DNA from 2 places in the Streptomyces sp. NPDC001781 genome. Region 1 is predicted to be linked to the other one. Evidence: riboswitches for the same ligand, from Rfam matches in the RefSeq annotation. Region 1 holds a riboswitch; the other holds the start of a gene.
The links. A riboswitch is a leader RNA that binds a small molecule or an ion and turns the genes downstream of it on or off. The one in region 1 is predicted to bind cobalamin.
Positions count from the first base shown of each region.

Region 1 (4,816 bases):
AAGGACCTGCCGCTGCTGATCGCGTTCGGTGTGCTGGCGGCCTACACGTACTCCTCGGGTCTGCGGGCGCCCGCGATGATCGCGTTCGTGAAGGACACGCTGATCTACATCGTCATCGCGGTGGCGATCATCTACATCCCGATCAAGCTGGGCGGGTTCGACGAGATCTTCGCCAAGGCGGGCGAGAAGTACACCGCCGCCGGGGCGGGCGGACTGGTCCCGGCCCCGGCGGGCCAGTGGACCTACGCCACGCTCGCGTTGGGATCGGCGCTCGCGCTCTTCATGTACCCGCACTCGATCACCGCGACGCTGTCCTCCAAGAGCCGCGAGGTCATCCGGCGCAACACCACGATCCTGCCCCTGTACTCCCTGATGCTGGGTCTGCTGGCGCTGCTGGGCTTCATGGCGATCGCGGCCGGGGTGAAGGTGACCAACGGACAGCTCGCCATCCCGCAGTTGTTCGAGGACATGTTCCCCGACTGGTTCGCGGGCGTGGCCTTCGCGGCGATCGGCATCGGCGCCCTCGTCCCGGCGGCGATCATGTCGATCGCGGCCGCGAACCTGTTCACCCGCAACATCTACAAGGACTTCATCAAGCCGGACGCGACGCCCGAGCAGGAGACCCGGGTCTCCAAGCTGGTCTCGCTGCTGGTGAAGGTGGGCGCGCTGGTCTTCGTCCTCACCATGGACAAGACCGTGGCCATCAACTTCCAGCTCCTGGGCGGCATCTGGATCCTCCAGACCTTCCCCGCCCTGGTCGGCGGCCTGTTCACCCGCTGGTTCCACCGCTGGGCCCTGCTGGCCGGCTGGGCGGTCGGCATGGTCTACGGCACCTTCGCCGCCTACGGCGTCGCCTCCCCCACCCAGAAGCACTTCGGCGGCTCCGCCAAGGAGATCCCCGGCATCGGCGAGATCGGCTACATCGGCCTGACGGCCTTCGTCCTGAACGTCGTCGTCACCGTGGTCCTCACCTTCGTCCTCAAGGCCCTCAAGGCCCCCGACGGCGTCGACGAGACCACCCCGGCCGACTACACGGCCGACGCCGGCGACCCCGGCGTGGAGGTCGAACTCCCCCCGGCGACAGCGGGCACCAGCCACTAGAAGTCACCGCCCCAAGGGCCGCCGTGATGCCAGAGCTGCGGCGGCCCTCAGTCGTGCATACTGCCGGGCATGGACCTCGTCGTCAGACCCGCCGCTCCGGCCGAGTACACCGCCCTGGGCGAGATCACCGCGCAGGCGTACCTCCAGGACGGACTGCTGGACTTCGGGGAGGACGACGCGTATCTGGGCGAGCTGCGGGACGTGGCTCGGCGGGCGGCGCACGCGGAGATCCTGGTGGCCGTGCGCGGCGGCGTCCTGCTGGGCGGGGTCACCTTCGTCCCGGCCGGCGGCCCCATGGCCGACATCGCGGGCCCGGGCGAGGCCGAGATCCGGATGCTGGCGGTCGCCCGGACCGGCCGGGGCCAGGGAGCCGGGGAGGCCCTCGTACGGACCTGCGTGGACCGGGCACGGGCCCTGGCGGGCTGTCACGGCCTCGTCCTCTCCACCCAGTCCTCGATGCACGCCGCCCACCGCGTCTACGAACGCCTCGGTTTCCACCGCACCCCGCACCGCGACTGGAATCCCCTGCCGGGCGTCCTGGACCTCGGTCTGCTCACCTACGAGTTGACCCTGTCGACCACGCGCCGCTGAGGCGGCGCGTTTGCACAACGGGTGTCACTGGCGGCGACACCGCCGTTCGCGTCCTGCTTCCGGGGGTGGAACCGGGGCCGCTGACCGCGCTGCGCGCCCTTGTCGAACGCTTCGAGGCCGCACCATGTCGCAGCCTCGTCGCAGGCGCGCGAGGTCAGCTCGAGTGCCCGCGCCCGCCCTGGCGTCGGCAGAGGTCGAACCCACGTCACGAGCTTCACGATCGGCAATCGTGGACACAGACGCGGCACACGATCACGCGTTCGCAGCGGACCGCTCGATCAGGCGATGAATCCGGCGGCAGGGCCATATTCCGAACCGGAAGCGATCACCTCAAGAGAACACCCTCTGAAGCCGCCGCGACACACAACAGACACAACATCTGGGGGTGACGTGACAGGGCGGCACTAGATGTATGCTCATGCTCGCTGTCGCCGCAGGGGAATCCGGTGCGAATCCGGAACTGTCCCGCAACGGTGTACTCGCGTGCTTCGTGCATGCCAGCGTCAGTCCGAGGACCTGCCGACAGCGGCGCCCGGCCGTCCGGTCCGGGTGCTCGAAGACGTCCGGGCCTCGTGGAGTGGGCCGGTGGACGCGACGCCGTGTGCGCTCGTGGCCCCCTCCTACCCTCCGCCAGGCCCCGTGCCCAGCGAGGGAGAGCCCCACGTGACCATCGCGCCTGCCGATCCGGCTTCAGCCACCCCGGCGACCGAGGCCCCTGTGGAGAACGACGGTCCCGGTGCCGCGCTGCTGCGGACCCTGACCGAGCTGACCGCCGACCTCCCCGACGCGGACCCCGGCCGGGTCGCGGCCGCCGCGCTGCGCGGCCGCTCGGCACGCGCCGACGAGGCGGAGCTGCGCGAGCTGGCCACCGAGGCCGCCGCCGGTCTGATCTCGGAGGACCCCGCGTACTCCCGGCTGGCCGCCCGGCTGCTCACGCTCTCCATCCGCGCCGAGGCCGCCTCGCAGGGCGTGACGTGCTTCACCGAGTCGGTGACCGTGGGGCATCGCGAGGGCCTGGTCGCCGACCGCACCGCCGGCTTCGTGGCGCTGCACGCCGCCCGGCTGGACGCCCTCATCGACACCGGCGCCGACGACCGCTTCGGCTACTTCGGCCTGCGCACCCTGTACAGCCGCTACCTGCTGCGCCACCCCATCACCCGCAGGGTGATCGAGACCCCCCAGCACTTCATGCTGCGCGTGGCGAGCGGCCTGGCCGAGAACGACGGCGCCCCCGCCGTGGACGAAGTGGCCGCGCTCTACGGTCTGATGAGCCGCCTGGACTACCTGCCCTCCTCCCCCACCCTGTTCAACTCCGGTACCCGGCACCCCCAGATGTCGTCCTGCTACCTGCTGGACTCCCCGCTGGACGAGCTGGACTCGATCTACGACCGCTACCACCAGGTCGCCCGCCTCTCCAAGCACGCCGGCGGCATCGGCCTGTCCTACTCCCGTATCCGCAGCCGGGGTTCGCTGATCCGGGGCACCAACGGGCACTCCAACGGCATCGTGCCGTTCCTGAAGACGCTGGACGCCTCGGTGGCCGCGGTGAACCAGGGCGGACGGCGCAAGGGCGCGGCGGCGGTGTACCTGGAGACCTGGCACTCCGACATCGAGGAATTCCTGGAGCTGCGCGACAACACCGGCGAGGACGCGCGCCGTACGCACAACCTGAACCTCGCGCACTGGATCCCGGACGAGTTCATGCGCCGGGTCAACGCCGACGAGTCCTGGTCGCTGTTCTCCCCGGCGGACGTGCCCGGGCTGGTCGACCTGTGGGGCCCGGAGTTCGACGCGGCCTACCGCAAGGCCGAGGAGGCGGGCCTGGCGAAGAAGTCCATGCCGGCCCGCGAGCTGTACGGCCGCATGATGCGCACCCTCGCGCAGACCGGCAACGGGTGGATGACCTTCAAGGACGCCGCCAACCGCACCGCCAACCAGACGGCGCTGCCGGGCAACGTGGTCCACTCCTCCAACCTGTGCACGGAGATCCTGGAGGTCACCGACGACGGGGAGACCGCGGTCTGCAACCTCGGCTCGGTGAACCTGGGCGCCTTCGTGGCGGACGGCGACCTGGACTGGGAGCGGCTGGACGAGACCGTCCGCACCGCCGTGACCTTCCTCGACCGGGTCGTGGACATCAACTTCTACCCGACCGAGCAGGCGGGCCGCTCCAACGCCAAGTGGCGCCCGGTGGGCCTCGGCGCGATGGGCCTCCAGGACGTCTTCTTCAAGCTGCGCATCCCCTTCGACTCCCCCGAGGCGAAGGCGCTGTCCACGCGGATCGCCGAGCGCATCATGCTGGCCTCCTACGAGGCGTCCGCCGACCTCGCCGAGCGCAACGGCCCGCTCCCCGCCTGGGAGCAGACCCGTACCGCGCGGGGCGTGCTGCACCCCGACCACTACGGTGTCGAGCTGACCTGGCCGGAGCGCTGGGCCGCGCTGCGCTCCCGGATCGCCGAGGTCGGCATGCGCAACTCGCTGCTGCTGGCGATCGCGCCGACGGCCACCATCGCCTCCATCGCGGGCGTGTACGAGTGCATCGAGCCGCAGGTGTCCAACCTGTTCAAGCGCGAGACGCTGTCGGGCGAGTTCCTCCAGGTCAACGCGTACCTCGTGCAGGAGCTGAAGAACCTCGGCGTGTGGGACGCCCGCACCCGCGAGGAGCTGCGCGAGGCCAACGGCTCGGTGCAGGGCTTCGCCTGGATTCCCGAGGACGTGCGCAAGCTGTACCGCACGGCGTGGGAGATCCCGCAGCGCGGTCTGATCGACATGGCCGCCGCCCGCACCCCGTTCCTCGACCAGGCGCAGTCGCTGAACCTGTTCCTGGAGACGCCGACCATCGGCAAGCTCTCCTCGATGTACTCCTACGCGTGGAAGTCGGGTCTGAAGACCACGTACTACCTGCGTTCGCGCCCGGCGACCCGGATCGCCCGTGCGGCCGGCCGCGCCCAGGAGACCAAGACCATCCCCGTCCAGCAGGCGGCCGATCCGGACGCCGTCGCCTGCTCCCTGGAAAACCCCGAGTCCTGCGAGGCCTGCCAGTGATGACCGAGAAGAACCTGCTCGACCCCGGCTTCGAGCTGACTCTCCGCCCCATGCGCTACCCGGACTTCTACGAGCGCTA
Region 1 covers NZ_JBSFFI010000055.1:3,466-8,281, forward strand. Annotated here, with positions in the region: gene mctP (monocarboxylate uptake permease MctP) at 1-1,101, shown strand, start outside; gene ACWCV3_RS28155 (GNAT family N-acetyltransferase) at 1,171-1,692, shown strand; cobalamin riboswitch at 2,105-2,230, shown strand; gene ACWCV3_RS28160 (ribonucleoside-diphosphate reductase subunit alpha) at 2,356-4,737, shown strand; gene ACWCV3_RS28165 (ribonucleotide-diphosphate reductase subunit beta) at 4,737-4,816, shown strand, end outside.

Region 2 (4,816 bases), on a different contig from region 1:
CGCCCACGCCCCGCCGGCCGCGAAGCCGGAGCCGCGCCGGACCCAGCCCGAGGGTCACGACGTCTCCTCGCACCAGAGGCGCGTCGACTGGTACGCGGCCCGCGCCAGGGGCGCCCGGTTCGCGTACGTCAAGGCGACCGAGTCCACGACCTACCGCAACCCCTATTTCACCGGCCAGTACAACGGCGCCCGCCGGGCCGGCCTGGTCCGGGGCGCGTACCACTTCGCCCTGCCGAACCGTTCCTCCGGCGCCGCGCAGGCCGCGTACTTCGTCCGGCACGGCGGCGGCTGGCGGGCGGACGGGGTGACGCTGCCTCCCGCACTGGACATCGAGTACAACCCGTACGGCAGGCACCACAAGTGCTACGGGCTGAGCCGGACGCGGATGGTGCGCTGGATCAGGTCCTTCAGCGACGAGGTGCGCCGGGAGACCGGCCGCCGTCCGGTCATCTACACCACCGCCAACTGGTGGGCCGCCTGCACCGGAGACAGCCGCGCCTTCTCCGCCGACCACCCGCTGTGGATCGCGGGCCACGGCTCCTCGGGCCCGGGCAGGCTGCCGGGCGGCTGGCGCTACTGGACGTTCTGGCAGCACGGCACCAAGGGCAGGCTGCCGGGTGACCAGGATCTCTTCGGCGGCTCCCCGACCCGGCTGCGGGCCTTCGCGCGCGGGCGCTGACCGGCCCCCACGAGGCCGCCGGCAGCACCCGGAACCCGGGGCGCCGCTTCCGGCACCAAGGCGCCCGTCCCAGTTCACCTTCCGTTCACCCAGGTTCCCTACGTTCATCCAGCCAACGACTTCGAACGATTGCCTGGGTAAATGGAAAGCTTCTCGCTGATCCTCGCGATAGTGGTGATAACCGCACTCGCGTTCGATTTCACGAACGGTTTCCACGACACCGCCAACGCGATGGCCACCACCATCTCGACCGGTGCTCTCAAGCCCAAGGTCGCGGTGGCCATGTCCGCCGTGCTCAACCTGGTGGGCGCTTTCCTCTCGGTGGAGGTCGCCAACACGATCTCCAAGGGGCTCGTCGACGAGACCGGCATCCGCCCCGAGGTCATCTTCGCGGCCCTGACCGGCGCGATCCTCTGGAACCTGCTGACCTGGCTGGTGGGCCTGCCCTCCAGCTCCTCGCACGCCCTGATGGGCGGCCTCGTCGGTGCCACCGTCGCCTCGGCCGGCTTCGGCGCCGTCCACGGCGACGTGCTGGTCACCAAGGTGCTGCTCCCGGCGGTGGCGGCGCCGATCGTGGCGGGCCTCGCCACGATGGCCGCCACCCGCCTCTCCTACGGCATCGGCCGGGACGGCGACAGTGCCGCCGCGACCCGCAAGGGCTACCGCGCCGGCCAGATCGCCTCGGCCGGCCTGGTCTCCCTGGCGCACGGCACCAACGACGCGCAGAAGACCATGGGCATCATCACGCTCGCGCTCATCGCTGGCGGCGCCCTCTCCCCCGGTTCCAACCCTCCCACCTGGGTGATCCTCTCCGCCGGTCTGGCCATCGCGCTCGGCACCTACATCGGCGGCTGGCGCATCATCCGCACCATGGGCAAGGGCCTGACCGACCTGGAGCCCCGTCAGGGCTTCGCCGCGCAGACCAGCGCCGCGACCGCGATCCTGGCCTCCTCCCACCTCGGCTTCTCCCTCTCCACCACCCATGTCGTCTCCGGCTCGGTGATGGGCGCGGGCCTGGGCCGCAAGGGCGGGGTGGTCCGCTGGTCCACCGCGAGCCGGATGTTCGTCGCCTGGGCGCTGACCCTGCCGGCCGCCGCGCTGGTCGGCGCGGGCGCCGAGGCCGTGACCGGCCTGGGCGACTGGGGCACCGGGCTCGTCGCGGTCTTCCTGATCGGCTCCAGCTTCGCCATCTGGAAGATCTCCCGCCGCGAGGTCATCGACCACACGCACGTCGCCGAGGAGTACACCGAGCCGGCCGGCGTGGTGACCACCGCGATGGCCATGGTCACCCCGCCCCCCGTGGGCATCGTCGCGGACGACCCGGCGGCCGGCATCCCGGCCGCCGGCGCCGAGTCCGCGCCCACTCCCGCCACCACCGCGCCGTCGGCCCGGGTCTGACCACCCGGCAACTGGAGGAACATCCCCATGAAGATCGACTGGGCGGCCCTCGGCTCCGTCTTCGGCGTCAGCCTCGTGGTCACGGTGGCCCTGGTGGGCCTGTTCACCCTGGGCATCAGCGGGCTGGCCCGCCGCGAGCGCGCGGTGGCGGCCGGCGGCTCCGCCCCGCTCGCGGTGACCGGCGCCTACGCCTGCTTCGCCGCCTGCGCGGCGGCGGTGGCCTACGGCTTCTACCTGATCGTCGCCTAGGGCCTCTGGTTCGGATCACGCCGGGCTCACGGGGTCCGCTCCCTCACCCGGCCTGATCCGGAGGAGAGACGCCACAGCACCCGTTTCCGGAGGGGCCCCCGCACGGCATCTGCCGCGCGGGGGCCCCTGTGCTGTTCCCATCGGTGCCCGTGTGGGGCTCCACACACTCTTCTCCCGCAGGTCACAGGCAGGTTGACGGCCCTTCCGGGCACGTGGTGGACTTCGCGGGCCATGTACGGCGACAGCAGAGGAAGCCGGTGTGAATCCGGCGCGGTCCCGCCACTGTCACCGGGGAGAAGTCCCCGGGAGCCAGGAACTCTCGTCGCCGGTCTCGTCGAACCAGGGCGTGGACACCCTGAGTGAGGACTACCGTGATGCCCGGCCGCCGCCCGAGAACCCGCTCAAGGAACACCGGCAAGCCCACGGCGAGTTAGCCGATGGGCGCCGATCGCTCGTACGCGTACGGTGCCGCCGCAGGCCTCCTCGGTGATCTCCTCCTGGGCGATCCCCCGCACATGCACCCCGTCGCCGCCTTCGGGCGGGCCGCCGGGCGGCTGGAGCGCGCGCTGTGGCACGACCACCGCGGCTGGGGCGCGCTGCACACCCTGGTGTGCGCGGGAGGCGCCACCGCGCTCGGCGTGGTGGCGGCACACGCCGTACGCTCCTCCTTCACCGCGTCCGCCGCGCTGACGGCCACCGCCACCTGGGCCGTCGTCGGCGGCACTTCGCTCGCCCGTGAGGCGGGCGCCGTCGGCAGCGCCCTGGAGCGCGGCGACCTGGCGGCCGCGCGTGCCCGGCTGCCGCACCTGTGCGGCCGGGACCCCCAGGCGCTGGACGCCGACGCGGTCGCGCGCGCCGTGGTGGAGTCCGTCGCGGAGAACACCTCCGACGCGGTGGTGGGCGCCCTGGTGTGGGGTGCGGTGGCCGGGGTGCCGGGTCTGCTGGGCTTCCGGGCCGTGAACACGCTGGACGCGATGGTCGGGCACAAGTCGCCCCGGCTGCGCCGCTTCGGCTGGGCCTCCGCCCGGCTGGACGACGTGGCCGGCTGGCCCGGCGCCCGGCTCACCGCCGTACTCGCCGTGCTCGCCGGGGACGACCCGCGCGGGGCGGTACGGGCCTGGCGCTCGGACGCGCACCGGCATCCGAGCCCCAACGCGGGCCCGGTGGAGGCCTCGTTCGCGGGCGCGCTCGGCGTCCGGCTGGGCGGCACCCTCTCCTACGGCGGCCGGACCGAGCACCGGCCCGTGCTCAACGGCACCGGGCGGCCGGTCGGGGTCGCCGACATCGGGCGGGCCGTACGGCTCTCCCGCCGGGTCGGTCTGCTCGCGCTCGGCGTCACCGTCGCCGGGCGCCTCATCGGAAGGGGGCGGGGCAGGTGAGCGGTGGTCTGCTGGTGGCGGGGACGACGTCCGACGCGGGAAAGAGCGTCGTGACGGCCGGGATCTGCCGGTGGCTGGTCCGGCAGGGCGTCAAGGTGGCGCCGTTCAAGGGGCAGAACATGTCCCTCAACTCGTTCGTTACCCGTGAGGGCGCGGAGATCGGGCGGGCGCAGGCCATGCAGGCACAGGCGTGCCGCGTGGAGCCGACCGCGCTGATGAACCCGGTGCTGCTCAAGCCCGGCGGCGAGCGCAGCAGCCAGGTGGTGCTGCTGGGCAGGCCGGTGGGCGAGCTGAGCGCGCGCGGCTACCACGGCGGGCGTCAGCAGGCCCTGCTGGGCACGGTGCTGGAGTGCCTCGAGGAGCTGCGGGGCACGTACGACGCGGTGATCTGTGAGGGCGCGGGTTCGCCCGCCGAGATCAACCTGCGGCGCACCGACATCGTCAACATGGGCGTCGCGCGGGGCGCCGGGCTGCCCGTCCTCGTGGTCGGCGACATCGACCGGGGCGGCGTCTTCGCCTCCTTCTTCGGCACCGTGGCCCTGCTCTCCCCCGAGGACCAGGCACTGGTGGCCGGGTTCCTGGTGAACAAGTTCCGGGGCGACGTGACGCTGCTGGAGCCGGGCCTGGGCATGCTGCGCGACCTCACCGGACGGCACACCTACGGGGTGCTGCCGTTCCGGCACGGGCTCGGCATCGACGAGGAGGACGGGCTCAGGGTGTCCCTGCGCGGGACCGTACGGGAGTCGGCCCTCGCTCCCCCGCACGGGGAGGACGTGCTGCGGGTCGCCGTGTGCGCCGTCCCGCTGATGTCCAACTTCACCGACGTGGACGCCCTCGCCGCCGAACCCGGCGTGGTGGTCCGCTTCGTGGACCGGCCGGAGGAACTGGCCGACGCCGACCTCGTGGTGGTGCCGGGAACGCGCGGGACCGTACGGGCGCTTCAGTGGCTGCGCGAGCGGGGTCTCGCGGACGCGCTCGCGCGCCGGGCCGCCGAGGGGCGTCCGGTACTCGGGATCTGCGGCGGCTTCCAGGTGCTCGGCGAGCACATCGAGGACGACGTCGAGTCGCGCGCCGGAAGCGTGCCGGGGCTCGGCCTGCTCCCCGCGCGGGT
Region 2 covers NZ_JBSFFI010000019.1:66,567-71,382, reverse strand. Annotated here, with positions in the region: gene ACWCV3_RS18950 (GH25 family lysozyme) at 1-679, shown strand, start outside; gene ACWCV3_RS18945 (anion permease) at 821-2,077, shown strand; gene ACWCV3_RS18940 (hypothetical protein) at 2,105-2,326, shown strand; cobalamin riboswitch at 2,526-2,664, shown strand; gene ACWCV3_RS18935 (cobalamin biosynthesis protein) at 2,764-3,705, shown strand; gene ACWCV3_RS18930 (cobyric acid synthase) at 3,702-4,816, shown strand, end outside.
Region 2: linked by a shared signal. The riboswitch ahead of ACWCV3_RS18935 (cobalamin biosynthesis protein) and the one ahead of ACWCV3_RS28160 (ribonucleoside-diphosphate reductase subunit alpha) in region 1 are both predicted to bind cobalamin.